3 regions of the Aurantimonas sp. NFXS3 genome follow, and region 2 is predicted to be linked to each of the others. Evidence: riboswitches for the same ligand, from Rfam matches in the RefSeq annotation. Region 2 holds a riboswitch; each other region holds the start of a gene.
What was found. A riboswitch is a leader RNA that binds a small molecule or an ion and turns the genes downstream of it on or off. The one in region 2 is predicted to bind thiamine pyrophosphate.
Positions count from the first base shown of each region.

Region 1 (9,466 bases), on a different contig from region 2:
CGAGCCAGGAATGCCTCGCCCGGGCGATGTTCTTCGAATCCAATCGCTCCAGCCGCGAGGGCATGCTCGCCGTCGGCACCGTGGTGATGAACCGCGTCGGCTCGCCGAGCTATCCCGATTCCGTCTGCGACGTGGTCGCCCAGCCCAAGCAGTTCGCGCCCGGCGTGATGACCCGCGACATGGGGGCCGGCAAGGAACTGGCGATGCAGACCGCCCATGAGGTCCTGTCGGGCAAGCGCCACGCCGCCGTCGGCGATGCCAAGTTCTTCCACACGGCGGGCCTGAGCTTCGGCTACGGCAACATGCACTACAAGGTCATTGCCGGCGGCAACGCCTTCTACCAGAAGATCTCGCGCGACCAGCGCAGTGCCGGCTTCCGCATGGCGTCCCAGGCGGAGGTCCGCAAGAATGGCGCCGCCGCGGCCATCGACGAGGTTCGCACCGCCGCCGTTGCGCCGAGCCCCGAACGGGACACGTCGGCCCCGGCCGGGCTGGCGACGGCCACCGCCATGGCGCCGCGCAAGACTACCGGTGACGAGGCCAATCCCTTCCTGACGCTCTGGCAGGGCCTGACCGAACAGCCGGCCCGCGCCGACAGCGGCAAGGGCGGACGCGTTCGTGCGGCGGAGGCCGCCGCGCCGACCCCGGATGTCGCCGATACGGCCACGCTCGACGCCCGCATGCAGGCCTTGCCTGGCGTCCAGACCACCACCGCCGACTGAGTTCGGCCGGCGCGGGGCTCCGCGAAAGCCGCAATCCCCGTTGGTTCTGCCGGCGTCCGATCGTCCGGCCCGCGTGATGGCGGCATTGCGGTCGGCATGGCAGCCATGGCTTCCTATATGGCGGGGCGAGACCGAAGCCGGGACGGGCATCGGTCACAGCCAAGCCGGCAGGAGCCGATGACCGAGACCGTTTCCGCCGCCAATCCGCTTCCGGACCGGATCGGCCCGATCCTCTATGCACGCGGCGGCGATGGCCGGCGCGACCATCTCGCTGCGATCCTCGTCCTGGACGAGGCGGCCGCGGCGCCCGACCTGTTTGCCGCGGGCGAGGCGATGCAGCCGATTGCGCTGGCCACGAGGTTCGGCCGCACGGTCTGGCGCTACGATTTCTCGCTGCCGGCCGGCACCACCAGTTCCTACCGCATCGACGAGACGGACTATGCCGTCGTCAGCCCCGACGGCGGCGCGGCGCGCATCGCCTATGTCTCCTGCAACGGCCAGGAGAACGGGGATCTTACGCGCGACATCGCCGAGCGCGACGCCATGTGGACCCGGCTCACCGCCGAGCACGACCGCGCTCCGTTCTCCCTGATGCTGCAGGGCGGCGACCAGCTCTATGCCGACGACGTCCTCGCCTGTCATCCGGATGTACAGCGCTGGACCAGCCTGAAGCCCGACGAGCGCGGGACCGTACCGCTGACCGAGGAGGCCCGCGCGGCGATCCGGCGCTTCTATTTCGAGCGCTATCTGATCAGCTTCGCCCGGCCCGCCATGGGGGCGATGTCGGCCCATGTGCCGTCCGTGTCGATGTGGGACGACCACGACATCATCGACGGCTGGGGCAGCCATCCGGCGGCGCTCCTGGACAGTCCCGTCGGGCGCGGCCTGTTCGAGGCGGCGCGCGAGATGTTCCTGATCTTCCAGCTGGCGGCGGATGAGGCCGACCTGCCGGCGATCGCGCTGGACCGGCAGGCGCGCAGCCTGGGCGTCGCGGTGCGCTATCCGGGCCTGACGATCCTCGCGCCGGACCTGCGCAGTGAACGCCGCCCCGACCGGGTGATGGGGCCGGTCGGATGGAAGAGCTTCGAAACGGCCTTGGAGACGACGCCGGAGCCGGACCGGATCGTGCTGATGTCCAGCGTGCCGGTGCTCGGGCCGCGGCTGAGCTGGGCCGAGCTCGTCGCCGGCATCGTACCGCGGGTCGCCAAGCTGTCCGACGATCTGCGCGACCAGTGGCAGAGCCGGGCGCATCGGCGCGAATGGATCCGCTGCCTGCAATGCCTGGCCGATCGCGCCGAGCGGGCCGTCGGCGGGCTCGTGGTCGTCTCCGGCGAAATCCATCTGGCGACGCGCGGCGAGATGCGGCTTCTGAACGGGAGTGTGATGCACCAGCTCGTCGCGTCCGGCATTTCCCACCCCGCGCCCGGGCCGGCCTATCCGTTTGCGCTCGGCCTTCTCGCCCGTGTCGGCGAGAGCCCACTGCGCGGCCGGAAGATCCGCTTGCGGCCGCTGCCGTCGCGCCGCGCGACCTATACGAGCGAGCGCAACTACCTCGTCCTGTCGCAGGACGGCATGGACTGGCAGGCCGAATGGGAACTCGAAGACAGCGGCCGGACCCCGAAGCTGGCGGTCTGACCGGTTAAGGCGTCACCGGCGCGAATGCGACATGGCTGTCGCATTCAGTACAGGGCTCGGACGGAAATTCTTCGTTTGGGCTCAGGACGATACGCCAGGGCCCGAAAAGTTCCGCTGTCGTAGAAAGACCCTATTGCTGCCAGAGTCCGTCCTTTTTCTCGTCACAGGAATTGACGAAGGAGGCGGCGTCGCAAACGTCGCATCTCAAGGACATGCCAAGAATGAAGTTTCTGCCGAAGGCCGCTCTCGCGGCTGCGCTTTTCGCCGGAACGATGGTCGGTTCGTACTCCGTCGCAATCACTCCGGTCGTAGCCGAAACGAAGTCCGCGGCCTCGGGTTCCGCCTCTTATTACGGAAAGCGCTTTCATGGTCGCCGCACGGCGAACGGCGAAAGCTTCAACATGAACTCCATGACGGCGGCTCACAAGACGCTGCCCTTCGGCACCAAGGTGCGCGTCACCAACCGTCGCAACGGCAAGTCCGTCGTCGTGCGCATCAACGACCGCGGCCCGTATCATGGCGGCCGGATCATCGACCTGTCGCGCGCCGCGGCCTCGAAGATCGGCATGATCCATTCGGGCACCGCCAAGGTCAGCCTCGACATCCTCTAGGGTCTCGGCTTTGCCGACCGCATGACGGGGCGCTGGCCGCCCGCATGTGACACCATCTCGTCCGACGGCGCCGCTTGCGCCGCGGACCGCCCGCGACACGCATCGCGGGTCTGGCTCGGGCTTTGCCCCTGACCGCCTCCCGGTCGTCCCGGCCCGCGGCGCATCGCCTGCGTCGCCGCCGCGATGTCCCGATCGGCCGCTGCCGGTCCTGCTTCCTGTCTTCCCGTTCCCTGCCTCTTCCTGTGACGTGCCGATCTTCGGTAACGACCGCTGCAACCGCTGTTGACACCCCCACGGGGACTGCTACCGTCCGCTCGTCCAAGGGGAGTTCCGGCAAGGAACTGAGAGGCCGACGGCCGCCGATCATCGGCGAAGCGCGCGGCGACCCTACGAACCTGATCCAGTTCATACTGGCGTAGGGATGGGAAAGCCGCCGACCTCTCCGGCCCGCAATGCGGGCCATGCCCTCAACGACAGGGGCGATCCGACAGGCCGACGAGAGTTTTCGATCACCGAAAGCAGAACTGGATCTCCGACGCGAGCGCGACTGGAGAACCAAGATGAATGCCGTGACACCCACCGTCACCGCCGGCCCGCTGCCGGCATCCCGCAAGATCTACCTGGCCGGAACGGCCTTTCCCGACATCCGCGTGCCGATGCGCGCAATCACCGTGCATCCGACCGCGGGCGAGCCCGACGTCATCGTCTACGATCCGTCCGGCCCCTATACCGACAGCCAGGTCGAGACCGACATTGCCAAGGGACTGCCGCGCATCCGCGAGAGCTGGATCGCGGCCCGCGGCGACACCGAATTCTACGAGGGCCGCGCGGTGCAGCCCGAGGACAACGGCAATCTGCCGGCCGAGAAGCTGACGCCGGAATTTCCGGTTCGCAACGCACCGCGCCGGGCGACGGGCGGGCGCGCCGTGACCCAGTACGAATATGCCCGCGCCGGCATCGTCACCGCCGAGATGGAGTTCGTCGCGATCCGCGAGAATCTCGGCCGGGCCGAGGCAAAGCGGGCCCTGGAGCGCGACGGCGAGCCGTATTCGGCGGCGATCCCGGATTTCATTACCCCGGAATGGGTGCGCGACGAGGTCGCCTCCGGCCGCGCCATCATCCCGGCCAACATCAACCATCCGGAAGTCGAGCCGATGGCGATCGGCCGCAACTTCCTGGTCAAGATCAACGCCAATATCGGCAATTCCGCCGTCACCTCCTCGATGGCCGAGGAGGTGGAGAAGATGGTCTGGGCGATCCGCTGGGGCGCCGACACGGTGATGGACCTGTCCACCGGCCGCAACATCCACAACATCCGCGACTGGATCATCCGCAACGCGCCGGTGCCGATCGGCACGGTGCCGATCTACCAGGCGCTGGAAAAGGTGAACGGCATCGCCGAGGACCTCACCTGGGAGGTCTTCCGCGACACGCTGATCGAGCAGGCCGAGCAGGGCGTCGACTATTTTACCATCCATGCCGGGGTGCGGCTGTCCCATATTCCGCTGACGGTGGACCGCACGACGGGCATCGTGTCGCGCGGCGGCTCGATCATGGCGAAGTGGTGCCTGCATCACCACCGAGAGAGCTTTCTCTACGAGCATTTCGAGGAGATCGCCGATATCTGCCGGGCCTATGACGTGTCCTTCTCCATGGGGGACGGCCTGCGCCCCGGCTCGATCGCCGATGCCAACGACGCGGCACAGTTCGCCGAGCTCGACACGCTGGGCAAGCTCACGAAGATCGCCTGGGCCAAGGGCTGCCAGGTGATGATCGAGGGGCCGGGCCATGTGCCGATGCACAAGGTGAAGGAGAATGTCGATCGCCAGATGCGGGTCTGCGGCGAAGCGCCGTTCTACACGCTCGGACCCTTGGTCACCGATATCGCGCCGGGCTACGACCACATCACCTCGGGCATCGGCGCGGCGATGATCGGCTGGTTCGGCACGGCGATGCTCTGCTACGTCACGCCGAAAGAGCATCTGGGCCTGCCGGACCGCGACGACGTGAAGGTCGGCGTCGTCACCTACAAGATCGCGGCCCATGCCGCAGATCTCGCCAAGGGCCACCCGGCTGCGCAGCTGCGCGACGACGCGCTGAGCCGGGCGCGCTTCGAGTTTCGCTGGGAGGACCAGTTCAACCTCTCCCTCGACCCGGAGACGGCGCGCTCCTTCCACGACCAGACGCTGCCCAAGGAGGCGCACAAGGTGGCGCATTTCTGCTCCATGTGCGGCCCGAAATTCTGCTCCATGAAGATCTCCCACGACATCCGCGCCGAGGCGCAGAAGGAGGGCATGGAGAAGATGGCGCAGAAATATCGCGAGGGCGGCGATCTCTACATGCCTGCCGGCGACGTGCCGGCCGAGTAGGGCGCAGCGAAGCGGAGGCGGCGGTGTGCTGCCGCCTCCCGTGTCCCCAGTGGAACGGGGCGGGCACGCTGGTGGTTAGGCGTTCGACTGCATCAGGAGAACGCACGATGGCCGATCCGAAGGCCCCCAGACACGACCAAAAGCCCGCCGATGGCGGCGTCCTCGACAATGCGCTGCAGCGCACCGACAATTCCTTTGCCGGCAAAGAGCCCGACGAGCGGCTGATCGGCACCGATGTTCCGGACGACGAACAGGACGCCGAGGAAGACGAAGAAAGAGACTGACCGTCTCTTGCTCTGGCCGATCGGTCGCGCCGCGCAGCAATTGCCCGGACGCCCGATCGCCGCTAAAGCCGCGCCATGCGGAACGCTGACGACCTTCTGAGCGAACTCGACGCTTGGCACGATGCCGGCCGGCGGATCGACATGTGGTGGCGGGACGACGATGCGATTGCCGCGACGCCGGCGCTCGAGGCGCTGGTCGCCGCCGCGCACCGCCATGCCGCACCGCTGGCGCTGGCGGTCATTCCCGCGGGGCTGACGGACAGCCTGGTCGCCCATCGGGGCGATCCGCTCCTGACCGTCCTCCAGCATGGCCACGCCCACAGGAACCACGCCGCGCCCGGCGGACGCGCCGTGGAATGCGGCGGCGACCGGCCTTTGGCGGAGGTGCTGGGTGAGTTCGACGAGGGGCGCAGCCGCTTGGCGGCGGCATTCGGCGACCGGCTCGTGCCGGTGATGGTGCCGCCCTGGAACCGCATCGAGCCGGCGGTGGCCGAGGCATTGCCGGCCATGGGCTATGCCGGCATCTCGGTATTCGGGCCGCGCCAGACCGCCTCGCCGCAGGCGGATTGCCGCCATGTGAACGCCCATCTCGATCTTCTCACCTGGAAGGGCGGTGCCCGTTTCGCCGGGCACGACAAGCTGGTCCGGCTGGCCGCCGAGCGCCTTGCCGACCGGCGGCTCGGGCACAGCGATCCGGCCGAGCCCTTCGGCATCCTTACCCACCATCTCGACCACGACGCCGAGACCTGGGCCTTTCTCGACGAATTGCTGGCCCTTTTCGCCGCCCATCCGGCGGTCCGATGGCGCGACGCGGGGGCACTGTTCGCCGGCGCCATGACGGACGAACTCGTCCGATGAGCGCGATCGTGCGACCGGCGCGAGCCGGCGACATCGCTGCGGTGGTCGAACTCCTGCACACCCACATGAACGCCAGGATCCCCCGCGAGCGCTGGGCCCGGCTGCTCGACTATCCCTGGCGACCGGAGGGTGTCGAGCGCGGCTGGCTGGTGGAGGATGGCGAGCATGTCGTCGGCTTCATGGGCACGATCTACAGCGACCGCGTGATCGGCGGCCAGTTGCGGCGCTTCTGCGATCTGTCCTCCTGGTATCTCCTCGCCGATTATCGCGGCGACGGGACCGGCGACGATCTGCTGCGCTCGGGCACGGCGCAGCCCGGCGTCACCTACCAGACCATGACCGCCCGCCGGGCCACCGGCCGCAAGATCCGGGCACTGGGCTTTTCGGTGCTCGACGACAGCCGCAGCCTGTTCCGGCCGAGCGGGGCGCCGGGGCGCCTGCCGGTGCTGCGGGATGCGGCGGCGATCCGCGAGCGGCTCGATCCGGCGCAGCGGGTTGTCCTCGACGCCCATGCCGGCTTCGACCTGCACCATGCCTTCGTCGGCGACAGCTGGCTGGTCTGGCAGCGCAAGCTGAAGGGTGAGGCAATCGCCTATCACGAGATCCTGCATGCCAGCGATCCGGCGTTCCTGTCGGCGCATGCGCAGGGTATTGCCGATGTCATCGTGACCGGCGAGCGCGGCGTTCTCGCCATCGACACGCGCTTCATGACGCCGGGCGACGATCAAGGCACGGTGGAAACGATCAGGCTGCCGCGCTGGTACCGCCCGGCGGATGTCGCGCCCCGCGACGTCGACCATCTGCATTCGGAGGTGATCCTCCTCGACCAGAAGCTGCCCTGAGCGCTCAGGCGAAGGCGACGAGGTCGAGCGGGGCGTCCACACCCTGCACCTGCCGGCGGTCGAGGCGGGTCAGGCTGGAGGCAGCGGGCGGGCGAAACCCCTGCGCCTGCGCCATGTCGAGGCTGGCCTGGGTGGTCAGGGCAAGGGTCTGCTCGACCTTGTTGTGCTTTTCCAGCTTGGCGGCGAGGTTCACCGGATCGCCGATCACAGTGTATTCGAGCCGGTGCTCGTCGCCGAGCGCGGTGAAGACCACGGTTCCGGCGGTCGCCGCACCGTTGACGCGCAGGCCGATCGGGCCGAAGCGTGTCTCCATCTCCGCCGCCCACTCCCGGGACAGAGCGAGGATTTCGCAGAGGGCCGCGAGGGCCTCGGCCGCGGCTGTCCGCGACGGCCTCGTCGCGCCGAAGGTCGCCAGCAGGCCGTCGCCCAGATATTTGTCGACGATGCCGCCATGGCGCTCGATCACCGGCACGATGCGGGCATGCAGGCCGACCAGCACCTCGACCACCTGCCGCGCGTCGTGCCGGGCCATGAAGCCGGTGAAGCCGCGAATGTCGAGGATGACGATGGCCGCCTCGCGCTCCTCGGCGTCGCCGGCCACCACCGATTCCGGCGACGTGACGATGGCGCGCTCCACATCGGCCGGCAGGAAGCGGCGGATTTCCTCGCGCTCGATATGCTCCAGCGTCGCCGCCGCCAGGAGCCGCTTGGCCCGCACGAGGGCAAGCGCCAGGACGGTGGTGAGGACGAGGATCGCGACGATCTTGTCGATCTCGGCGCCGACCAGAATGCCGTCGCCATGGATATAGGCAACGAAGCTACGGGTGATGGCGTCGGTGCCCTCGGCGTCGATGGCATAGAGCGTCAGGCCGACCCAGCCGAGCGCCGCTACGGCGCCGGTGGTCAGCACCCAGGCGGGATCGAAGCGGAAGGCGCGAATGGCGATGAAGACGAAGACATACATCACCGTCGGCGCCTTCAGGGAAAAGCTGGCGCCCTGGCCGTACTGGACGTGAAAATACCAGACGAGACCGTAGAGCAGCGCGATGTCGACGAGGACCGACAGGCCGAGAAACCAGGCCGGCAGGCGGATCCGGTAGGACAGGAACAGGCGGAGGGCGGTGAAGCAGAGATAGACCGCGAGGCTGATCGGCACCGGGTGCTGCATCTCGCTGTCGACCGGACGCGGCGAGACCAGATAGAGCACGGTGATGAACAGGCCGATGCCGAGCTGGACCCAGCCGATCAACCGTTCGCTGCGGATTTCGAAGCGATCCACGACCTCGCGCACGCGCTCGGGAATGGCGCGGCTGGATTCGCGCCGGGCGAAGGGCGCCAGCAGCTTGTTTCGGTTGCTCACGTCGGATTCGCCCGGTAACTGGCCCTCATGAACGCTCCGTCCCCGGCTGTGGTCATTGCGGTCGATCCGTCGCGGCGGTAGACGGGCGCGGTTTCCCCGGGGACACGCGCGCTTGCGTCAGGGCCGGAAAATGGCCAGTGTGTCCCGGTCGAGCAGGGTCGGAGCGGCAGGAGTATCTGATGAAAGCCCGGCCTCCGCGCGTTCTCATCTACAGTCACGACACCTACGGTCTCGGCCATCTGCGCCGCTGCCGCGTGATCGCGCAGGCCCTGGTGGCGCACCGGCCCGACATCTCGATCCTCATCGTAGCAGGCTCGCCTGTCGTCGGCTCGTTCAGTTTTCCGCCCCAGGTGGATTTCATTCGCGTGCCGGGCGTCGTCAAGCTCGGCGCCGACACCTATGCCCCGTCCAATCCGGGCCTGTCGCTGGAGGATCTGACCAAGATCCGCAGCGCGATCATCCGCTCGACCGCCGAAATCTTCGATCCCGACATCTTCATCGTCGACAAGGAGCCGCTCGGCATGCGCGGCGAGGTCGAGGCGACGCTGCATCACCTCAAGACCACCGGCGCCCGGCTGGTGCTGGGGCTGCGCGACATCATGGACGAGCCGTCGCGGCTGATCGAGGAATGGACCCGCAAGGAGGCCTTCGGCGCGGTCGAGAATTATTACGACGACATCTGGATCTACGGGCTGCCGGAAATCTGCGATCCGCTGGCCGATATCGGCGTCTCGGACGCGGTGCGGCGCAAGGCGACCTTCACCGGCTATCTGCAGCGCGCGGAC
Region 1 is NZ_JAGDDZ010000004.1:293,415-302,880, reverse strand. It holds gene J3367_RS13695 (cell wall hydrolase) at 1-722, shown strand, start outside; gene J3367_RS13690 (alkaline phosphatase D family protein) at 900-2,357, shown strand; gene J3367_RS13685 (septal ring lytic transglycosylase RlpA family protein) at 2,579-2,968, shown strand; TPP riboswitch at 3,280-3,407, shown strand; gene thiC (phosphomethylpyrimidine synthase ThiC) at 3,529-5,337, shown strand; gene J3367_RS13675 (hypothetical protein) at 5,445-5,621, shown strand; gene J3367_RS13670 (polysaccharide deacetylase family protein) at 5,697-6,479, shown strand; gene J3367_RS13665 (hypothetical protein) at 6,476-7,321, shown strand; gene J3367_RS13660 (adenylate/guanylate cyclase domain-containing protein) at 7,326-8,681, opposite strand; gene J3367_RS13655 (glycosyltransferase family protein) at 8,861-9,466, shown strand, end outside.
Region 1: it holds a riboswitch for thiamine pyrophosphate, as region 2 does, so the genes downstream of both, thiC (phosphomethylpyrimidine synthase ThiC) here and thiO (glycine oxidase ThiO) in region 2, are expected to answer to the same signal.

Region 2 (9,466 bases):
AGATCGCGTATATGCGCCGCAGCGCCGGGCGGTTTGCCTGCCCCGCGCTGTTCATGGCCCTCGCTGGACGACATCCCGGCCAGGGCGACCAACCCTCACATTTTCCAAGAAAGGGAATCCGATGTCGATTACGCTTGAGCGCAAGGCCGAGCTCATGAAGGAATACGCCACCAAGGACGGCGACACCGGTTCGCCGGAAGTCCAGGTTGCGATCCTGACCGAGCGGATCACCAACCTTACCGAGCATTTCAAGGACCACAAGAAGGACAACCACTCGCGTCGTGGCCTTCTGAAGATGGTCTCCCAGCGCCGCCGCCTCCTCGACTATCTGAAGTCCAAGGAAGAGCAGCGCTACACGACCCTGATCGGCCGTCTCGGACTGCGCCGCTAGTCAGTTTTCCGGCGGGCCGGGGGCGATACGCTTCCGGCCCGCCGCTTATGCCGCTTCCGCACGTCGGAGGCGGTCATGCCCCGGTATCCGGCGCGCCCGCAAGGCTCGCAGGTCCGACCCTTCGAACGGTCACGGGGCAGGATTGCCGGATGCTTCCGGTGCGAATGCGGGTCGCCCCGCCGCGTGCCACAAGCGAAGCCTCCCGTCGTCTTGCCCGTGATGCGTTTCGGCACCGCAACGCGCGCCGCCCATGACCACGAGAAAGCGGTTTCGGCGCGCAGGATGAAAAGGCAAGAACATGTTCGATACCCATAAGGTGGAAATCGACTGGGCGGGACGTCCGCTCACCCTCGAGACCGGCAAGATCGCCCGTCAGGCCGACGGCGCCGTGCTGGCGACCTACGGCGAGACCGTCGTTCTGGCGACCGTCGTGTCGGCCAAGCAGCCCAAGCCGGGCCTCGACTTCTTCCCGCTGACCGTGAACTACCAGGAAAAGACCTTCGCCGCCGGCAAGATCCCGGGTGGCTTCTTCAAGCGCGAAGGCCGTCCGAGCGAGAAGGAGACGCTGGTCTCCCGCCTGATCGACCGTCCGATCCGCCCGCTCTTCGCCCAGGGCTACAAGAACGAGACCCAGGTCGTCGTCACCGTCCTGCAGCATGACCTGGAGAACGATCCGGACGTGCTGGCGATGGTCGCCGCTTCGGCCGCGCTGACCCTGTCGGGCGTGCCCTTCATGGGCCCGATCGGCGGCGCGCGCGTCGGCTACATCAACGGCGAGTACAAGCTGAACCCGCATGTCGACGAGATGGCCGAGTCGCAGCTCGACCTGGTCGTCGCCGGCACCGAGGGCGCCGTCCTGATGGTGGAATCGGAAGCTCACGAGCTGGCCGAAGACATCATGCTGGGCGCCGTCATGTTCGGCCATCGCGGCTTCCAGCCGGTGATCGACGCGATCATCAAGCTGGCCGAGCACGCCGCCAAGGAGCCGCGCGAGCACGTCGTCGCCGACTATTCGGCGCTCGAGGCCGAGATGCTGCAGCTGGTCGAGGGCGAGCTGCGCGACGCCTACAAGATCACCGACAAGACCGAGCGCTACAACGCCGTCGACGCGGTGAAGGCCAAGGTCACCGCGCACTTCCTGCCGGAAGGCGTCGAGGACACCAAGTATTCCAAGGAGCAGGTCGGCACCGTCTTCAAGTCGCTGCAGGCCAAGATCGTCCGCTGGAACATCCTCGACACCGGCGGCCGCATCGACGGCCGTGACCTGAAGACGGTCCGCAAGATCGTCTCGGAGGCCGGCATCCTGCCGCGCGCCCACGGTTCGGCGCTGTTCACCCGCGGCGAGACCCAGGCGCTGGTCGTCGCCACGCTCGGCACCGGCGAGGACGAGCAGTTCGTCGACGCCCTGACCGGCACCTACAAGGAGCGCTTCCTGCTCCATTACAACTTCCCTCCCTACTCGGTCGGCGAGACCGGCCGCATGGGTTCGCCCGGTCGCCGCGAGATCGGCCACGGCAAGCTGGCATGGCGCGCCCTGCGTCCGATGCTGCCGGCACCGGAGCAGTTCCCCTACACGATCCGTGCCGTCTCCGAGGTCACCGAGTCGAACGGCTCGTCCTCGATGGCGACCGTCTGCGGCACCTCGCTGGCGCTGATGGATGCGGGCGTTCCGCTGAAGCGTTCGGTGGCGGGTATCGCCATGGGCCTGATCAAGGAAGACGAGCGCTTCGCGGTGCTGTCGGACATCCTTGGCGACGAGGACCATCTCGGCGACATGGATTTCAAGGTCGCCGGCACCTCCGAGGGCATCACCTCGCTGCAGATGGACATCAAGATCCAGGGCATCACCGAGGAGATCATGCAGATCGCCCTCGACCAGGCCAAGGGCGGCCGCCTGCACATCCTGCAGGAGATGGGCCAGGCGCTGTCGGAAAGCCGCGCCGAGCTGGGCGAGTTCGCCCCGCGCATCGAGGTCATGCAGATCCCGACCGACAAGATCCGCGACGTCATCGGCGCCGGCGGCAAGATCATCCGTGAGATCGTCGAGAAGACCGGCGCCAAGATCAACATCGAGGATGACGGCACGGTGAAGATCGCGTCGTCCTCCGGCAAGGAGATCGAGGCGGCCAAGAAGTGGATCCACTCGATCGTGGCCGAGCCGGAAGTCGGCGAAGTCTACGAGGGTACGGTCGTCAAGACCGTCGAGTTCGGCGCCTTCGTGAACTTCTTCGGTTCGCGTGACGGTCTCGTCCACATCTCGCAGCTCGCCGCCGATCGCGTCGCCAAGACGACCGACATCGTCAAGGAAGGCGACAAGGTCTGGGTCAAGCTGATGGGCTTCGACGAGCGCGGCAAGGTTCGCCTGTCGATGAAGGTCGTCGACCAGGAGACCGGCCAGGAGATCAAGAAGGGCGAGGAAGACGCCGCCTGATCAGGCCGTCTCTTCGCTGACAGAAAGAAAGGCGCGTCCCTCGGGGCGCGCCTTTTTCGTTGGGGTGAGGCCGGGGCTCTGGCTCCCGGTCGGTACGTGCGCGTCAGACGGACCGCTGGCGCGGGCGTCGCGACGAACGCTTCTGCAGCCGGGCGATCGCGTCGAGCGCGTCCACCGTGAGCGGCAGCCGCGCGACCTCCTCGACCTGCGGACGGGTCAGGCCGGTGACGTCTTCCAGGATGTGGTCGTCGACGCGCAAAAGGGTGTTGAAGGCGTCGCGGCAAAGCCGCTGCCGGCGCTTCTCCACCGTCCAGTTATGCAGCCAGCCGACAAGGCCGGGCTGACTGTGGTGTGCTTCGTCGAGCCGGATGGGCTGGGGCAGGGCCGAATGATGCAGCATGAGAACCTCCAATTGCCGATAGACAAAATGTGAGGGTTTCTCATTGATGAGACAAACGAGAAGGAGTAAGCCTAGCGGCAAGTTTCGCTAACAGGAGGCTCCGCCTGTGCTGACGCCCACTCTGCCCAATCTCGACATGGACCTCGCCCGCACGATGGTGGCGATTGCCGACACCGGCAATTTCTCGCGCGCCGCCGAGCGGGTGCATCGCAGCGCGTCGGCGATCAGCCTTCAGGTGAAGAAGCTGGAAGACATGGTCGGCCGCGACCTGTTCCGCCGCGATGCGCGCAGCGTGGCGCTGACCGCCGATGGCGAGATCTTCCTCGGCTATGCCCGTCGCCTTTTGAAGCTGAACGACGAGGCCTTCTCGCGCTTCCTGTCGCCCTGCTGCGAGGGTAGCGTGCGGTTGGGCGTGCCCAACGACAATGGCGTGGTCGCCATGCCGGAAATCCTCCGGCGCTTCGCGCGGACCCATCCCAAGGTCGAGGTGGAGGTGCGGCTGGACCGCACCGAGGAATTGCGGCGGCGCTGCTGGTCCGGGGAGCTCGATCTCGCCGTGTACAGTCACGACGAACGCCTCGACGGGCCGGACTACATCCATTCCGAGCCGCTGGTCTGGGTGGGGGCGCGCGGCGGGCTCGCCGTCGCCGAGACGCCGCTGCCGCTCGCCCTTGCAGATGCCGGCTGCGCCTGGCGCGGCATGGCGCTGGCGGCGCTGGACGCTCGCGATATCGACTATCGCGTCGCCTATACCAGCGAGTTCTGCACCGGCCAGCTTGCGGCCGTCGCCGCCGACCTCGCCATCGCGCCGCTGCCGATCAGCGTCGTGTCGGACGACATCGTGCAGCTGGGCGCCGAACGCGGCCTGCCGCCGCTGGGCAATTACCGCATGACGCTGGCCCGCCGCGACGGCGCCGGCCCGGTCGCCGATGCGCTGGCCGCCCATGTGACCGCCAGCTTCTGCGCCATCGCCGAACGCGGCACCCGCCTGTTCGCCTGACGGACGCGGGGACTGGTATGATCAGGCAGCAGGCGTATCGTGGCCGGGGGCGCGTCGTCTGACGCGAGGCCGGCGATCGTCTGTGCGACCGGTGCGCCGGAGAAGCCTTGAGGGAGGATGAGGGAATGCCGGGGCTGATCATCCGCGTCGTGGCGGCGCTGTTTCTCGGGCTCGTCTCCAGCCAGTCGCTGGAATTCACCCAGCAATATCTGCAGCGTCTCGGCGGCGCCGTCGACGAATTGCGCAAGGTCGTGGAGCGTTTCGACGCCAGCGCGGCGGCCTCCGACCTGTCGCGCAGCGAGGCGGTGGCGCGGTTGCGCGAGAACCGCGACGCCTTCGTCGCGCGCCAGGGGGCGGATGCCGAACAGACCATTGCCCGCTATGACGCGGTGGAGCGGCGCTATCGCAGCGTTGCCGAATCGGCGCCCCTGTTCCGGCCCTTCGTCGCGGCGGGCGATCCGGACTGGGAGATCGCCGAGCGCGCCGCCGCCGACTATCGCCCGGCCCTGCCGATCACCGTCGAGGGATTGCTCCTGGCCGTTGCGGGTTTCGCCCTCGGCTGGGCGATCGGGGCCGGCGGCCATGGCGCCGCGCGCATGCGCCGGCGTCGCCGCGAGCGTCGGCTGGCGTCGAGCTGAGCCGGCGCGCGCGATCTTGGCGCGGCGGCGTTGACAGGGCCGCCCGGGAAGCACAGATTCCGTCCATCCAAGGGGAGTTCCGGCAGGGAACTGAGAGGCCATCGGCCGCCGAAAGGCGTGAGCGCGTGGCGACCCTTCGAACCTGATCCGGTTGAGACCGGCGGAGGGATGGAATGCGGGGGCCCTTGGCCTGCGGCTCACCGCAGGCGAGCGCCGCGCCGCCGATCTTTCCCCTGTCCATCAGCCGGATCTCCGAGACGCGTCGAGGAGGATCGAGACAATGGCCGACCGGGCCGCCTGTTTGCACCCCGCCTGCCGCATCGGCGGGGCCTGACCATGCGGGTTGCCGTCATCGGGGCCGGCGTTGCCGGGCTCGTCACCGCGCTGGAACTCGCCAAGCGGGGCGCCGACGTCGCGCTGTACGAGGCCGCACCGGAACTGGGCGTGGCCGCGGCGTCGTGGCTGGCCGGCGGCATGCTGGCGCCGCGCTGCGAGGCCGAGAGCGCCGATCCGGCCATCGTCGCGCCGGGTCTGGCGGGGATCGACTGGTGGTCGCGGCATGTGCCGGACGTCGCGCGCCACGGTACGCTGGTGCTGGCGCCTTGGCGCGACCGCGCGGACCTTGCCCGCTTCGCCCGCCGCACGCGCGGCCACAAGCGGCTCGACGCCGAGCGGATCGCGGCGCTGGAGCCCGATCTCGCCGGCCGCTTCGCCGAGGGCCTGTTCTTTGCCGAGGAAGCCCATCTCGATCCGCGCCGGACGCTGGAGGCGCTGGCCGAACGGCTGCGCGAACGCGGCGTCACGCTGCATTTCGGCCGGCGCGTCACGGCCGCCGATCTCGACCATGATCGCATCGTCGATGCGCGCGGCATCGCGGCACGACCGGAGCTGCCGCGGCTGCGCGCGGTGCGCGGCGAGATGGTGTTGCTGCGCACAAGGGAGGTGTCGCTGGCGCGGCCGGTGCGGCTCCTGCATCCGCGCTCGCCGATCTATGTCGTGCCGCGCGCGGACGGGCTGTTCATGGTGGGGGCGACCATGCTGGAAAGCGACGACGATCGCGGCATCACCCTGCGCGGCACCGTCGAGCTGCTCAACGCCGCCTATGCGCTGCATCCGGCCTTTGCCGAGGCGGAGCTGGTGGAGACCGGCGCCGGCCTGCGGCCCTCCTATGCCGACAATCTGCCAAAGGTGACGCGGAACGGCCGGGTGGTCAGCCTGAACGGGCTGTACCGCCACGGCTTCCTGCTGTCGCCGGCCATGGCGGCGGAGGCCGCCGCCGAAATCTTCGCAGAGACGCTGAAGGACGCATCATGAGAATTTCCGTCAATGGCGAGGAGCGCAGCGTCGAGGCCGCCACCCTCGACCGGGCGCTCATCGAACTGGGTTACGAGGGCGCCGTGGTCGCCACGGCCCTGAACCGCGACTTCGTGCCGAAGGCCGAACGCGGGACGGTGCGCCTCGCCGAAGGCGACGCCATCGAGATCATCGCCCCGATGAAGGGAGGCTGAGCATGGACACGATCGACACCGACACGGCGAACGCCGTGACCGGCATGGACATCTATGGCCGCCGCATCGCCTCGCGGCTGATGCTCGGCACCTCGCTCTATCCCTCGCCGCAGATGATGACCGACGCGATCAAGGCCTCCGGGGCCGGCATCGTCACCGTCTCGCTGCGCCGTGAATCCGGCGAGGCGCGGGCCGGCCAGGCCTTCTGGGAGCTGATCCAAGGCCTCGGCCTCGACATCCTGCCCAACACGGCCGGCTGCCATACGGCCCGCGAGGCGGCGACGACGGCGCAGATGGCCCGCGAGATCTTCGGCACGGACTGGATCAAGCTGGAGGTGGTGCGCGATGCCGAGACGCTGCAGCCCGACGTGTTCGGCTTGGTGGAGGCGGCCCGCATCCTGACCGGCGAGGGCTTCAAGGTGTTGCCCTATACGGTGGAGGATCTGTCGGTGGCCGACCGGCTGGTCGAGGCCGGCTGCCGGGTGCTGATGCCCTGGGGCGCGCCGATCGGCTCGGGGCTCGGGCTGAACAATCGCTACGGCCTGCGCCAGCTGCGAGCGCATTTTCCCGACGTGACGCTGGTGGTCGATGCCGGGCTCGGCCTGCCGTCGCAGGCGGCCGCCGCCATGGAGCTCGGCTATGACGGCGTGCTCCTGAACACGGCGGTCGCCAAGGCCGGCGACCCGGTGGCGATGGCGCGGGGCTTTGCCCTGGCGGTCGAGGCCGGCCGGCTGGCCTTCGAGGCGGACCCGATGGCGCCGCGCGACATGGCCGCGCCCTCGACCCCGATGCTGGGGCAGGCGATGCTCGGTGATGTCGGCGGACCGGGAGGTTCGCGATGAGCCGGGCGGAGGGACATTGGAGTGGGGAGCGCGGTGCCGAGGAGCGGCCGGGGACGGGGCTGCGGCTCGATCCGTTCTACCTGATCGTCGACGATGCCGAGATGGCGGAGCGGCTGGTGCCGGTCGGGGTGAAGCTCCTGCAATTGCGCGCCAAGGACATGGACGCGGCGAGACTGCGGCAGGAAATCCGCCGCACGCGCGATGTCTGCGCCGCCCATGGCTGCCTGCTGGTGATCAATGATTTCTGGCGTCTGGCGATCGAGGAGGGCTGCGATGTCGTCCATCTGGGGCAGGAGGACCTGGCCGCGGCGGACCGGGTCGCGATCAAAGCTGCCGGCCTGAAGCTCGGCATCAGCACCCATGACAGCGCCGAGCTCGCCGTGGCGCTGGCCGCCGAGCCGGATTACGTCGCGCTGGGGCCGGTCTGGCAGACCAAGCTGAAGGTGATGAAATGGGCACCGCAGACGCCCGAGCGTCTCGGCGTCTGGCGCCAGCGTATCGGCGATCTGCCGCTGGTGGCGATCGGCGGCATCACCGTGGAGCGGCTGCCGCAGGTCTTCGCGCAGGGCGCCGACAGCGCCGCGGTGGTCACGGACGTGACACGGGCCGCGGATCCGGAGGCGCGGGCGCGCGAATGGCTCGCGGCGACTGCGCCCTACCGGCGATAGGCTTTGAGGCTGTGAGCGGGAGGGCGGCTACTTGCCGCCGCTCTCGTCCTCGCCCTCGACCACCGCCTTGCGGTGTTCCTGGGCCTTCAGCTCTTCGAGCGAGGGCATCGACATGATGTTGTAGCCCGAATCCACATAGTGGATCTCGCCGGTGACGCCGTTCGACAGCTCCGACATCAGGTAGAGCACCGCGCCGCCGACTTCCTCGATCGAGGTGTTGCGGCGCATCGGCGCGTTGCGGCGCTGGAAGTTGAACATCAGCCGCGCGTCGGAGACGCCGGCGCCGGCCAGCGTGCGCACCGGTCCGGCCGAGACGCTGTTCACCCGGATGTTGCGCGGCCCGAAATCGGCGGCGAGATAGCGCACCGAGGCTTCGAGCGCGGCCTTGGCGACGCCCATGACATTGTAGTTCGGCATGACCCGCACGGCGCCGCCGTAGCTCATGGTCACCATGGAGCCGCCATTGGTCATGATCTCCGCCGCGCGCTTGGCGACCTCCGTGAAGGAGAAGCAGGAGATCAGCATGGTGCGGGTGAAGTTCTCCCGCGTCGTGTCGGCGTAGAGGCCCTTCAGCTCGCTCTTGTCGGAGAACGCGATGGCGTGGAGGACGAAGTCGATCGTGCCCCATTCTTCCTTCAGCGTCGCGAAGACCTGGTCGAGCGATTCGGTGTCCTCGACATCGCAGGGAATGACCAGCTTGCTGCCGATCTCCTCGGCAAGCGGGCGCACGCGCCGTCCGAAGGCCTCGCCCTGATAGGTCAGCGCGATCTCCGCGCCCTGGGCCGCCAGCGCCTTGGCGGCGCCCCATGCGATGGAATTGTGGTTCGCGACGCCCATGATGAGCCCGCGTTTGCCTTTCATCAGATCGGTCATGTGCCCTTCAACCTCAATCCGTCACGCGTTGGAAGGCGAGGCAGGCATTGGTGCCACCGAAGCCGAAGGAATTCGACAGGACCCGGTCGATCTTCGCATCGTCGACCCGCTCGCGCAGGATCGGCATGCCCTCGAACTCGGGATCGAGTTCGTCGATATGGGCGCTTTTGGCGAGGAAGCCGTGCTTCATCATCAGGAGCGAGTAGATCGCCTCGTGCACGCCGGTGGCGCCCTGGCTGTGGCCGGTCAGCGACTTGGTGCCGGAGATCGGCGGGATGTTGTCGCCGAAGACCTCGCGGATCGCCTGGACCTCCATGCGGTCGCCGACCGGGGTCGAGGTGGCATGGGGGTTGATGTAGTCGATCGGGCCGTCGAGATGGCCGATCGCCTGGCGCATGCAGCGCACCGCGCCCTCGCCGGACGGGGCGACCATGTCGGCGCCGTCGGAGGTGGCGCCGTAGCCGACCAGCTCGGCGACGATGTTGGCGCCGCGCGCCTTGGCCCGCTCGTATTCCTCCAGCACCAGGACACCAGCGCCGCCAGCGATGACGAAGCCGTCGCGGGCGTTGTCATAGGCGCGCGAGGCGATCTCCGGGCGGTCGTTGAAGTCCGAGGACAGGGCGCCCATCGCGTCGAACAGCACCGACAGGGTCCAGTGCAGATCCTCGCAGCCGCCGGCGAACATCACATCCTGCTTGCCCATCTGGATGGTCTC
Region 2 is NZ_JAGDDZ010000002.1:552,910-562,375, forward strand. It holds gene rpsO (30S ribosomal protein S15) at 38-391, shown strand; gene pnp (polyribonucleotide nucleotidyltransferase) at 690-2,822, shown strand; gene J3367_RS07735 (hypothetical protein) at 2,926-3,222, opposite strand; gene J3367_RS07740 (LysR substrate-binding domain-containing protein) at 3,329-4,222, shown strand; gene J3367_RS07745 (DUF2937 family protein) at 4,348-4,860, shown strand; TPP riboswitch at 4,921-5,046, shown strand; gene thiO (glycine oxidase ThiO) at 5,197-6,174, shown strand; gene thiS (sulfur carrier protein ThiS) at 6,171-6,368, shown strand; gene J3367_RS07760 (thiazole synthase) at 6,413-7,210, shown strand; gene J3367_RS07765 (thiamine phosphate synthase) at 7,270-7,878, shown strand; gene fabI (enoyl-ACP reductase FabI) at 7,906-8,751, opposite strand; gene fabB (beta-ketoacyl-ACP synthase I) at 8,765-9,466, opposite strand, start outside.

Region 3 (9,466 bases), 280 kb from region 2:
GAAGGAGAAGCGGCCGATCGCGCAGAAAGACCCGCGCCAAGGCCACGCGTTGCCTTTCGCCGCCCGACATCTCGGCCGGGCGCCGCTTGCCGAAGCCCGCCAGCCCGACCGCGTCCAGAGCCGCCTCGACGCGGCGTCTGTCCGCGGCAGCCACCCGGAGATCGGGCGCGATGCCGAGGGCGACATTGCGGAAGACGTCGAGATGGGGAAACAGATTGTTGTCCTGGAAGACGATGCTGAGCGGGCGTTCCGCCGGCGCGACACCAGCCATCGCGCGTCCGTCGACGGCGATCGTGCCCGCGGAGGGCGCAGCGAACCCCGCTACGAGGTCAAGCAGCGTCGACTTGCCGGCGCCGCTCGGACCGATGACCGCCAGCCATTCGCCAGCCTCCACCGCAAGATCGAAGCGCATCTCGCTGCCGCCATGGGCAAAGCGGACGTCATCGAGGACGAGGGCCTTCTTCATGCCGGATGGTCCCTTCGTGTCAGTCCGCGCTCGGCCAGGGCCATCAGCGACAGGCACAGGATGCCAAGGAGCAGCGCCAGTCCGGCCGCGTCGGCCGTGCGATAGCTGCCCATGCGCTGCAGCAGGAGATAGGGCAAGGTCACCAGGTCCTGGCTGCCGAACAGGGCGATGGCGCCGAGATCGCCGAGCGAGATCGCCAGGGCGAAGGCAAAGCCGAGGGCAACCGGCGCGCGCAAGACCGGCCAGTCCACCACCCGCAGTCGCGACAGACCTGCAAGGCCGAGGCTGTCGGCCAACCGGCCAGTCGCCTGGTTGGCCGCCGCCAGCGCCGGCCCGACGATGCGCACGATGAAAGGCACGGCCATGGCGGCGTTGGTGGCGACCACGACATAGGGCGCAGCGGCAAAGACGTCGGTGACCTGCCGCAGCGCGAGGAACCAGCCGGCCCCGACCACGATGGGGGGAACAACGAGCACGAGACTGGCCGTCGTCTCCAACCCGTCACCGAGCGCCTGCCTGCGTGGGGACAGCCGGTCCTCCGGCGCGTTGCGCAGCGCCTCGACGGCAAGGACGATGGCCAGCGAGACGGCCATCGCAAGAAGCGCGGCGGCCGTCGCGATGACGATGCTGGTGATCGCCGCACGATGGACCGCCGGATCGGCCAGCAATCGCGCCAGGTCCGCTTCCAGGCCGCGCACCACCACCGCGACGAAGGGCGCCAGGACGAAGCCGATGCCGAGGAGCAGCACGAGCGCGTCCACCGCGGCCCGCGCAGGACTGCGGCGATCGTAGCGCAGCGCGCGGCCGCCAAGGCCGAAACCGGCGGCGACATCGCCGCCGAGACGGGTCGCCAGCCACAGGACGATCGCTGTCAGGCCGATCTGGACGAGCGACAGCGTGATCGCACGGCCGGGATCGAAGTCGTAGCGCAGCGACTGGTAGATCGCGACTTCCAGCGTCGTGGCGCCGGGCCCGCCCCCCAGCACCAGAACCAGAGTGAAGCTGGTGACGCAGAGCATGAAGATCAGGCTTGCGGCCGCCGGCAGTGCACCGCGCAGGGCCGGCCATTCGACAAGCCGGAACGTGGCCAGCGGGCTCAGCGACAATTGCCCGGCGAGCTTCCAGCTTTCGGCCGGCACGCGATCGAGCCCGGCCAGCATCAGCCGGGCGGCCAGCGGCAGGTTGAAGAAGACATGGGCGATCAGGATGCCGGAGAGACCATAGATGTCGAGCCGCGCCAGTCCGATCGCCGCGAAAGCATCGGAGACGAGACCGTTGCGGCCCCAGATGGTGAGGATCGCCAGCGCGCCGACCAGCACGGGCAGCACCTGCGGCAGGAGAAACAGGCGCAGCACCGCACGGCGACCGGGAAAGCGGGCACGATGCAGGGCCAGTGCCAGCGGGATGGCGCCCACCACCGACAGGAGGGTCGACAGCACCGCCTGCTCGAGGGTGAACAGGACGACGCCGAGGAGATAGCGATCGCCGGCCACCGCCCGAAAATCGGGTACGGCGCCGGTCGCAAAGAGAAGCACGACGAAGGCACCGGCGAGGAAGCCGACGAGGATACCGGCAGCGCCGAGGCCGAGGCCGATCCGCCAGGCACGATCCGCAGCACCGGTCATGAACGCCTCACCGGGACGCGCGCTCGATCGTCAGCGGCCGATCGCTTCGAGCCATTCCTGCGTCCATGCCTTGCGGTTCGCCGCCACGGTTTCCGGATCGATCATCAGCGGCGTCTCCACCTGCACCAGGCGGCCAAACGCTTCAGGCAGATCGATGCCGTCCGCGACCGGCAACGTCCAGTTGGTGGTGGGGATCAGCGACTGCACCTCGGCGGTCAGCATGTAGTCGAGGAAGCGGGTCGCCAGTTCGGCGGTTTCGGTCGTCTTCAGCATCGCCGCCACCTCGATCTGCAGGTAGTGGCCCTCCGCGAAGGCCGCGGCCTGATAGCGGTCGGTGTCTTCCTCGATCATGTGGTAGGCGGGCGATGTCGTGTAGCTGAGAACCATCGGCACCTCGCCGCTAGTGAACAGGCCATAGGCCTCGCTCCAGCCGGGCGTCACGGTCAGGATGCGCTTCGACAGCTGCGCCCATTTGGCGGCGGCCTCGTCGCCATAGATCTTCTTCATCCACAGCATCATGCCGAGGCCGGGCGTCGAGGTCCGCGCGTCCTCGATGGCGATCTTCACCTCGGGATCGCCATTGACCAGATCGTCGAGGCTCGCCGGTGGTTCGGCGATCGCTTCGCTGTCGTAGACGAAGGCGAGATAGGAATAGTCGTAAGGGACGAAGATGTCGTCCGAGAAGCCGGTCGGCACGTCGAGACCCGAGAGATCCGCCCCGCTCGGCGCGAACATGCCGGTCGCCTTGGCCTCGGGGATGAGATCGGTGGTCAGGCCGAGGACGACATCGGCTTCGGTCGAGGGGCCTTCGAGCTTGAGACGATTGAGGATCGCGACGCCGTCCTCGAGCCCAACGAACTGCAGATCGCAGGCGCACACCACTTCAAAACCCGCCTCGATCTTCGGGCCCGGCCCCCATTCGGGCGTGAAGCTCTCATAGGTGTAGACGGTGAGCACCGGCTTGTCGGCCTGGGCGACCGCTCCGGTCACGCCGGCCAGAAGGGCGGCGGCGCAAACGCCGAGATGGCGAACGGACAGCGGCAGGAGGAAGACGGGTCGGGCCATGATGGTGCCTTTCGAGACGGCGGCTTTCGAAACGAAAGCATCCGCGAGACACCCGCCGACGCCCGCATCCCTCCGCCGGTATGAGCCGGATCAGGTTCGACGGGTCGGCATGCGCCTCTCAGCCCGAAGGCACCCCGTGTGAGCATGGGAAGACTTAGAGGCCACGCCGCTTGCCGGCAAGGGCGGCCGCGCCCCTGAGCCAAGGGACAGCTCTGCCCTGCCCCGGTGCCGAGCTCTCGCGTCAGACTGCCAGGCTGCGCGCCGACGTTGCGAGCAGACGATGCCCTGGCCGGCAATCTCCTTACGAGGTCGAAGCAGCCGATTGGCGTTTGCGGCCCGATGCTGTAGGCGAGCCGCGATGTCGCGCTTTTCCATTCTCCTTGCCGGCCATATCGCCCCGACCCCTGCGCTGATCAATGCGGTGGAGGGCACGCGGGTCATCGCCGCGGATGATGGCCTGCGCCATGCTGCGGAACTGCAGGTTACGCCGGAACTCTGGGTCGGCGATTTCGATTCCAGCCCGCCGCGACCGGCGATCGAACTGACCAGCCTGCCCCGCGAACCCTATCCCCGCGACAAGGCGATGACCGACGGCGAGATCGCCATCGAGGCGGCGCTGACGCGTGGCGCGACCGGCCTGCTTCTGGTCGGCGCGCTCGGCGGCCCGCGCAGCGACCACGCCTTTGCACATCTGATCCTGGCCCTGCGCTATGCCGCCCGCGGCATCGACGTGGAGTTGTTCGACGGTATCGAACGCGCCTGGCCACTGGGACCGGACCGCCGCGCCTTCGATCTTGCGCCCGGCACGCAGTTCTCGATCCTGAAATTCTCGGATCTTTCGGGGCTGACGATCTCCGGCGCGAAATGGCCGCTCGACGGTGTCGACCTGCCATTCCACTCGATCCTCACCCAGTCGAACGAAGCGCTGGGGCCGATCGCCGTGACGATCCGCCAAGGCACGGCGCTGCTCGTCGCCCAGGCCGATCCCAAGGTCCGCTGATCCGCAATATCGCCGCACAAGAGCTTCGCGAGCAGACTTGGCGAACCCTGCGCCTTCGACTAGGTTGCGCGCGGTCGGTCCCGTAGCTCAGCAGGATAGAGCATCAGATTCCTAATCTGAGGGTCACTGGTTCGAATCCAGTCGGGATCACCAATTGCTTTGCGCCCTGCGGCAGGGCCACGCGGCTCCTCGCCGCGTACCCATGCACGGGGATATACAAGCGACAACCGAATACATCGCGTTGAGCAGCCGCTGATCCCAGTCTGTTAATGTGCCGATTCTCCCGAAGCGTTGCTTCGATTGCTAGTGCTGACGCTGGCCCTCGTACACTTCGGCACGATGCAACGCCCCGCCAGCGCGCCTTCAACGCACCGGTTCACCGTGAACTCCCCGTGACCGTTAAGTATTTTAGTAAGCAGGGGTCATCTAACACTCTATCCAAACAAGGCCACTTGCATCTGCAGTGAGGGGATGGGATGTGTGCCCTCAGAAATACAACGCGAATCTGTCTATGACGTGAGATGCAGGCCAACCGGTGATGTTGCACCATAATTGTCTCGGGGTATCGGCGGAGTGGAGAGCACTAGGTCGCGGCCAACAATCGTGTTGCTTACAGCCGGAGTTCGCCGGAAGCATCCGTCCCTGGAATTGACGCTCTCTCCTTATGTGGTCCATCCGCCTGCGTCGTAGATCAAGGACCAGTCCAAACAGTGAGGTCATCCACTCAGGATGGATGAGCCAGAAAGAACCAATCCAAAATACATGCATACATTCATGGACTTCATGAGACGGATCTTTGCGTGGCATCACTGGATCCCCATTAGTATCGACCTGCGCCGCTCGCCTTTTGATCTTCGCCCGCTAACGGCCACGTCTGCTCCGACGCTAATACAGCGAGGGGTCCAGAATCGTTCTCGCATCCTCATGTCGGCCAAAACCAATGTTGAGAATTCGTCAGCAACGCAGAAGGCGCTCCAACGCCCGGCGGAGAGGACTGCCCGGCGGCCGCATGATATTGTGAGCGTCACCTGGGATTACGACTTCCTGAAAGGCTGCTTGCTCGCAACGACGTTACTGGTACTCACGACCGGCGTTATGCTCTGGGCGGTCTGGAGCGCGTTATCGTCATTAATCGGTTTACTTTTCTAATCTCTTCAGAAGACCTCGGCGAGTTGGTGGCGGACCCGACCGGACGCACTGGTCAAACCTGTGCCGCATCCTCATGCCACCCCGTCGCCGGTGTCGGAACTGGTACACTCCCTCTGCCCGCCGCCGGCTTTCCTTATATCGCGACTTCCACGCGGTTGCGGCCGCGGTCCTTGGCGAGGAAGAGCGCTTCGTCGGCGGCCTTGAAGAGGCGCTTGAAGGACAGGTCTTCCCCCTCCTGCGTGGCGACGCCGACACTGACGGTCACGTTGCCGTTCTCCTGGTCGCCATGGAAGACCTTGTCGTCCACGGAAAGCCGGATCCGTTCGGCGGTCTGCAGGGCCGCTGCCGGGGTGGCATCCGCCATCGCCACAACGATCTCCTCGCCGCCGAAGCGGGCAACCGCATCGGATTTGCGGACATTGGCCCGGACCACATCCGCCACCTTCAAGAGGATCGTGTCCCCGACATCGTGGCCATATGTGTCATTGACCTGCTTGAACCGGTCGATGTCGATGACGAGCACCGAGATCGGCCGGCCATTGCGCCGTGCCACCTCCACCATCTCGCTGGTGCGACGCTCCAGATGGCGGCGATTGGGCAGAAGGGTCAGCGGATCGGTCGACGCCTCCGCCTCCAGCGCCCGGCCAAAGACGAAAGCCTTGCGCTCGCTGCAGAGAAAGCGACCGAGGACGAGAACCCCGATCACGTCGGCAACCGTCATCGGACCGATGGTCCGCAGGAAGATCTGCGACGCGCTGTCGACGGGCACCGTCAGGATGAAGAGAAACGGCACATTGCAGAGAAGGCCGAGCACGAGGAGGTCGCGGGTGCGGGCCGGCTGCATCTTCTCGAAAACGAAATGAGCGAAATAGGCACCGATGGCCGCGATGGCCACGATGTTCGCGATCCCGCTCATCGTACCCGAGCCGCCGAGATGCAGCCGGAAAAGACTGGTGACCAGCGCGGCCACCGTCGCGGCTCCCGGTCCGCCGAATGGGGCCGCCAGGACCAGCATGACCGCCCGCGGGTCAATCCGCAGGCCCGGCGCCAGTTCGACCGCATTGGCGATCGACAGCGATGCCCCGACACCGAACAAGAGGCCCAGTGCAAGGCTTCGCCCAAGCCCCGGCTCGGCTTTGCGCAGGGCCCAGCCATACATCATCGTCACCAGCGCGAAGATGCCGAGGCCGTTCACGACGCCGAGAAAGAAACCCATATTTGGCAAAGTTCTGGCTCCGATCCTGCCGCCTCTATCTGCAATAGCCGCGACGGGTTACGAAGCCACAAACACCGGGAACGACACGGCTATCGGCCGCAGAAGAAATTCGGGCCCGCGGAGAGACCGGTTGGCCGGGGCCTTCTTCGCTGCCGTGCGACCGCTCCCGTGACCGTACAATGCCGTCGATGCAGGATCGCGCCATGACCAGACAACGATCGTCCCTCGGCCTGTTCGGTGTCTTCGGGCGATCCGAGGATCTGAAACAGCTCGACAGCGCTCTGCGCTCCGTCGACCTGCATCCCCGGATGGTGCCGGAGGCAGTGAAGCTGACGGTGGTCAGGCTGATGCAGGATCATGCGATCGGGGCGTTTCCCGCGCCGCAAGCCTACCGTGCCGCGGCCGAGATCCTCGGCTATTGCATGATCGGCGCGGAAGGCTTTGCCGGCGCCAACGACGTCGATCTGGCGCTGCGGGTCGGCGAGCGGATCGAACGCGCCATGGAGGCCGGGGACAGCCTCGACGCCCAGATCGTGCTGGTCACGATGACCGCCCGGGTAATCCAGCCGAGCGTCGTCGAACGCTTCGAACTGACGCTCGATACGCAATAGCGTCCCCTCCCCCCCGGGAGGCTGCAGGCTATTTTGCGATGCGCAGGCTCGACACCTGTTCGGTGATCGAATCGAACGCCGCCATCAGGTCGCTCGAGCTCTTGGCGTCGTAATAGAGCTTCTTCGTCGGATCGGTGATGCCGTAGGACGCGCACTGCTCCATCAGCTTCTTCACCGAGGAGCCATTGTTGAGATCGAAGGCGATCGTGAAGATGACGATCCCGTCCTCGCCGGTGGCCTTGCGCCCGTCATCCTTGATGTTCTGGCAGATCGCCGCGACCTTCTCGTTCATCGCGGAGACGAAGCTCGATCGGTTCGCCCGCTTGCTGGTCGTGCTGGTGTCATCGAAGATCCGCCCCCAACTATGATTGCCATAGGCGTCGTAGGTACTGGCATAGCCGAAGGTGCCGTAGCCGGATTCGTTGTAGTCGTTCTCGTCGCTGCCGTAATTGTTGTCGCCGTCGGTCATCAGCACAAGGACCTTCAGATTGTCCTTGGCATCGTTGGCTCGGCCCTGGGTGAAGGGTTCGCGGGCCGACAACAGCCGCCAGCCCCAGGCGATGCCTTCAGGAATGTTGGTTTCGCCATCCGCATCCATGGCGTTGATCGCCGCATTGATCGTGGTCTGGTTGTCGGTCAGCGGCGTGATGGGTGTCGACCGGCAGCCACGGTTCGGGCCAGGGTGTTTGCCACGCTGCAAGTTGCTGCCGTCGAAATATTTTGCGACCTTCGACTGGACCGACATTGCCGCTTCGGCCCGCATCGAGCGGCTGCCGTCATCTTCCAGATAGTCGTTGTCGCCCTTGTTGCCATCGTATTCGTCCGGTCCGAAGCTTGGCACAAACAGCGTGTCGGGATTGGCGTAGTTGGGTTCCGCGTCGGTGATCGCCAGCCCATTCGGTCGCGATTCCACGCAGCCCAACCAGGGCCCCAATTCGTTCTTGTGGTGCGCGTTCTCATAGACGAAGAACCGCGTCAGCGGCGTCTTCGAGGAAATCTCCTGCCAGTAGTCGCCTGTCGGGCTTCGCTCCGCCAGATTGACACCGCGGCTCGTCTTCCAATTGGCCCAGTCGAGATATTCGTTGTGGATCGAGGATCGTCCCTTGGTGTCCATCCATTTCGCGTCGTGATTGTCCGGCCCGATATTGACCGCTGCGGCGAAGGGGACGACGCCGAACTGGACCGGCAGCTTCAGGGTCGAGGACGCGGCGCCCTTCAGGAACTGATCGGTGAGACCGATGGCGGCTTCCTTGATGGTGTCGATCTTGCGCTTGCCGCCACCGGATTTCGGCCGGCCGGTCATCGAGCCGGAATTGTCGAGCACCATGACCAGTTCGATGGACTGGTTCTGGACGACGATCTGGCTTCGGGCCGCCAGCGGAAACGCGCGCCAGTCGAGTTCGCCGGCGGTCACGAAGGAGAGGAGGTCGCCGAAGATGGTCGGATGCCGGCGGGCGGCCGACACCTGCAGAACCGTCGAGCCGTCCTCGTTGAAGATGCCGTCATAGCTGAAGTCGGTGTTCGCGCGCGCATCGGCCCCGGCGTTCTCGAAGAAATAGCCTTCCGCGATCTTCGACAGGTGGGAATCCTGCTGGTTGTTGGAATATTCCCGACCGGCGGCCAGCGCTGCGATATCGACCGAATGCTGGAGGTTGCGTTTCGACGCGTAGATCCCGGAGATGTCCACCGCAGCGCCCATGCAGCAGGCGAGGATCGGCAGGGTCAGTCCGAAGACGACCGCCACATTCCCGGATTCCGCCGTCCAGAACCGCTTGCCTGATGCGCTTTTCACGAGATCGATCTCCCCAACGGCCCATTCCTGGCGCGCAAACCTTACCTATGGTCCGTTTCCATATGGTTTCGCGACAGCCGACAATCCGCCGGATGGCCCATGTCCAGGCCTCCCGCATGCCGGACGCATTGACCGCCCCGGCCGAGGCTGCAAGAACACCCGCAATGACCCCGTCCGATGCCGTCTTCGACTGCCAGGCCTGCGGCGCCTGCTGCGCCTATTCGGCCGACTGGCCCCGCTTTTCCATCGAGAGCGACGCCGCGCTCGATCTGATTCCCGCCGCGCTGGTGGCGAGCGATCTCAGCGGCATGCGCTGCGAGAACGACCGCTGCGCCGCGCTTTCCGGCGTGGTGGGCACCGGCACGGGTTGCACGATCTATGGGCTGCGGCCGCAGGTCTGCCGCGAATGCGTTCCCGGGGGCGAGGATTGCCGGATGGCGCGGCAGCGTTTCGGGCTCGACTGTGATATGCTGCCGGCAACGGGCGAGGCAGTCTAGGACGACAGCCCCCGCTTACCGGCGATCATGCCGGCGTGAAATCTC
Region 3 is NZ_JAGDDZ010000002.1:833,554-843,019, reverse strand. It holds gene thiQ (thiamine ABC transporter ATP-binding protein) at 1-466, opposite strand, end outside; gene thiP (thiamine/thiamine pyrophosphate ABC transporter permease) at 463-2,091, opposite strand; gene thiB (thiamine ABC transporter substrate binding subunit) at 2,122-3,156, opposite strand; TPP riboswitch at 3,207-3,303, opposite strand; gene J3367_RS09110 (thiamine diphosphokinase) at 3,515-4,156, shown strand; tRNA gene J3367_RS09105 (tRNA-Arg) at 4,233-4,309, shown strand; gene J3367_RS09100 (GGDEF domain-containing protein) at 5,439-6,521, opposite strand; gene J3367_RS09095 (hypothetical protein) at 6,725-7,132, shown strand; gene J3367_RS09090 (pilus assembly protein TadG-related protein) at 7,161-8,924, opposite strand; gene J3367_RS09085 (YkgJ family cysteine cluster protein) at 9,089-9,421, shown strand.
Region 3: it holds a riboswitch for thiamine pyrophosphate, as region 2 does, so the genes downstream of both, thiB (thiamine ABC transporter substrate binding subunit) here and thiO (glycine oxidase ThiO) in region 2, are expected to answer to the same signal.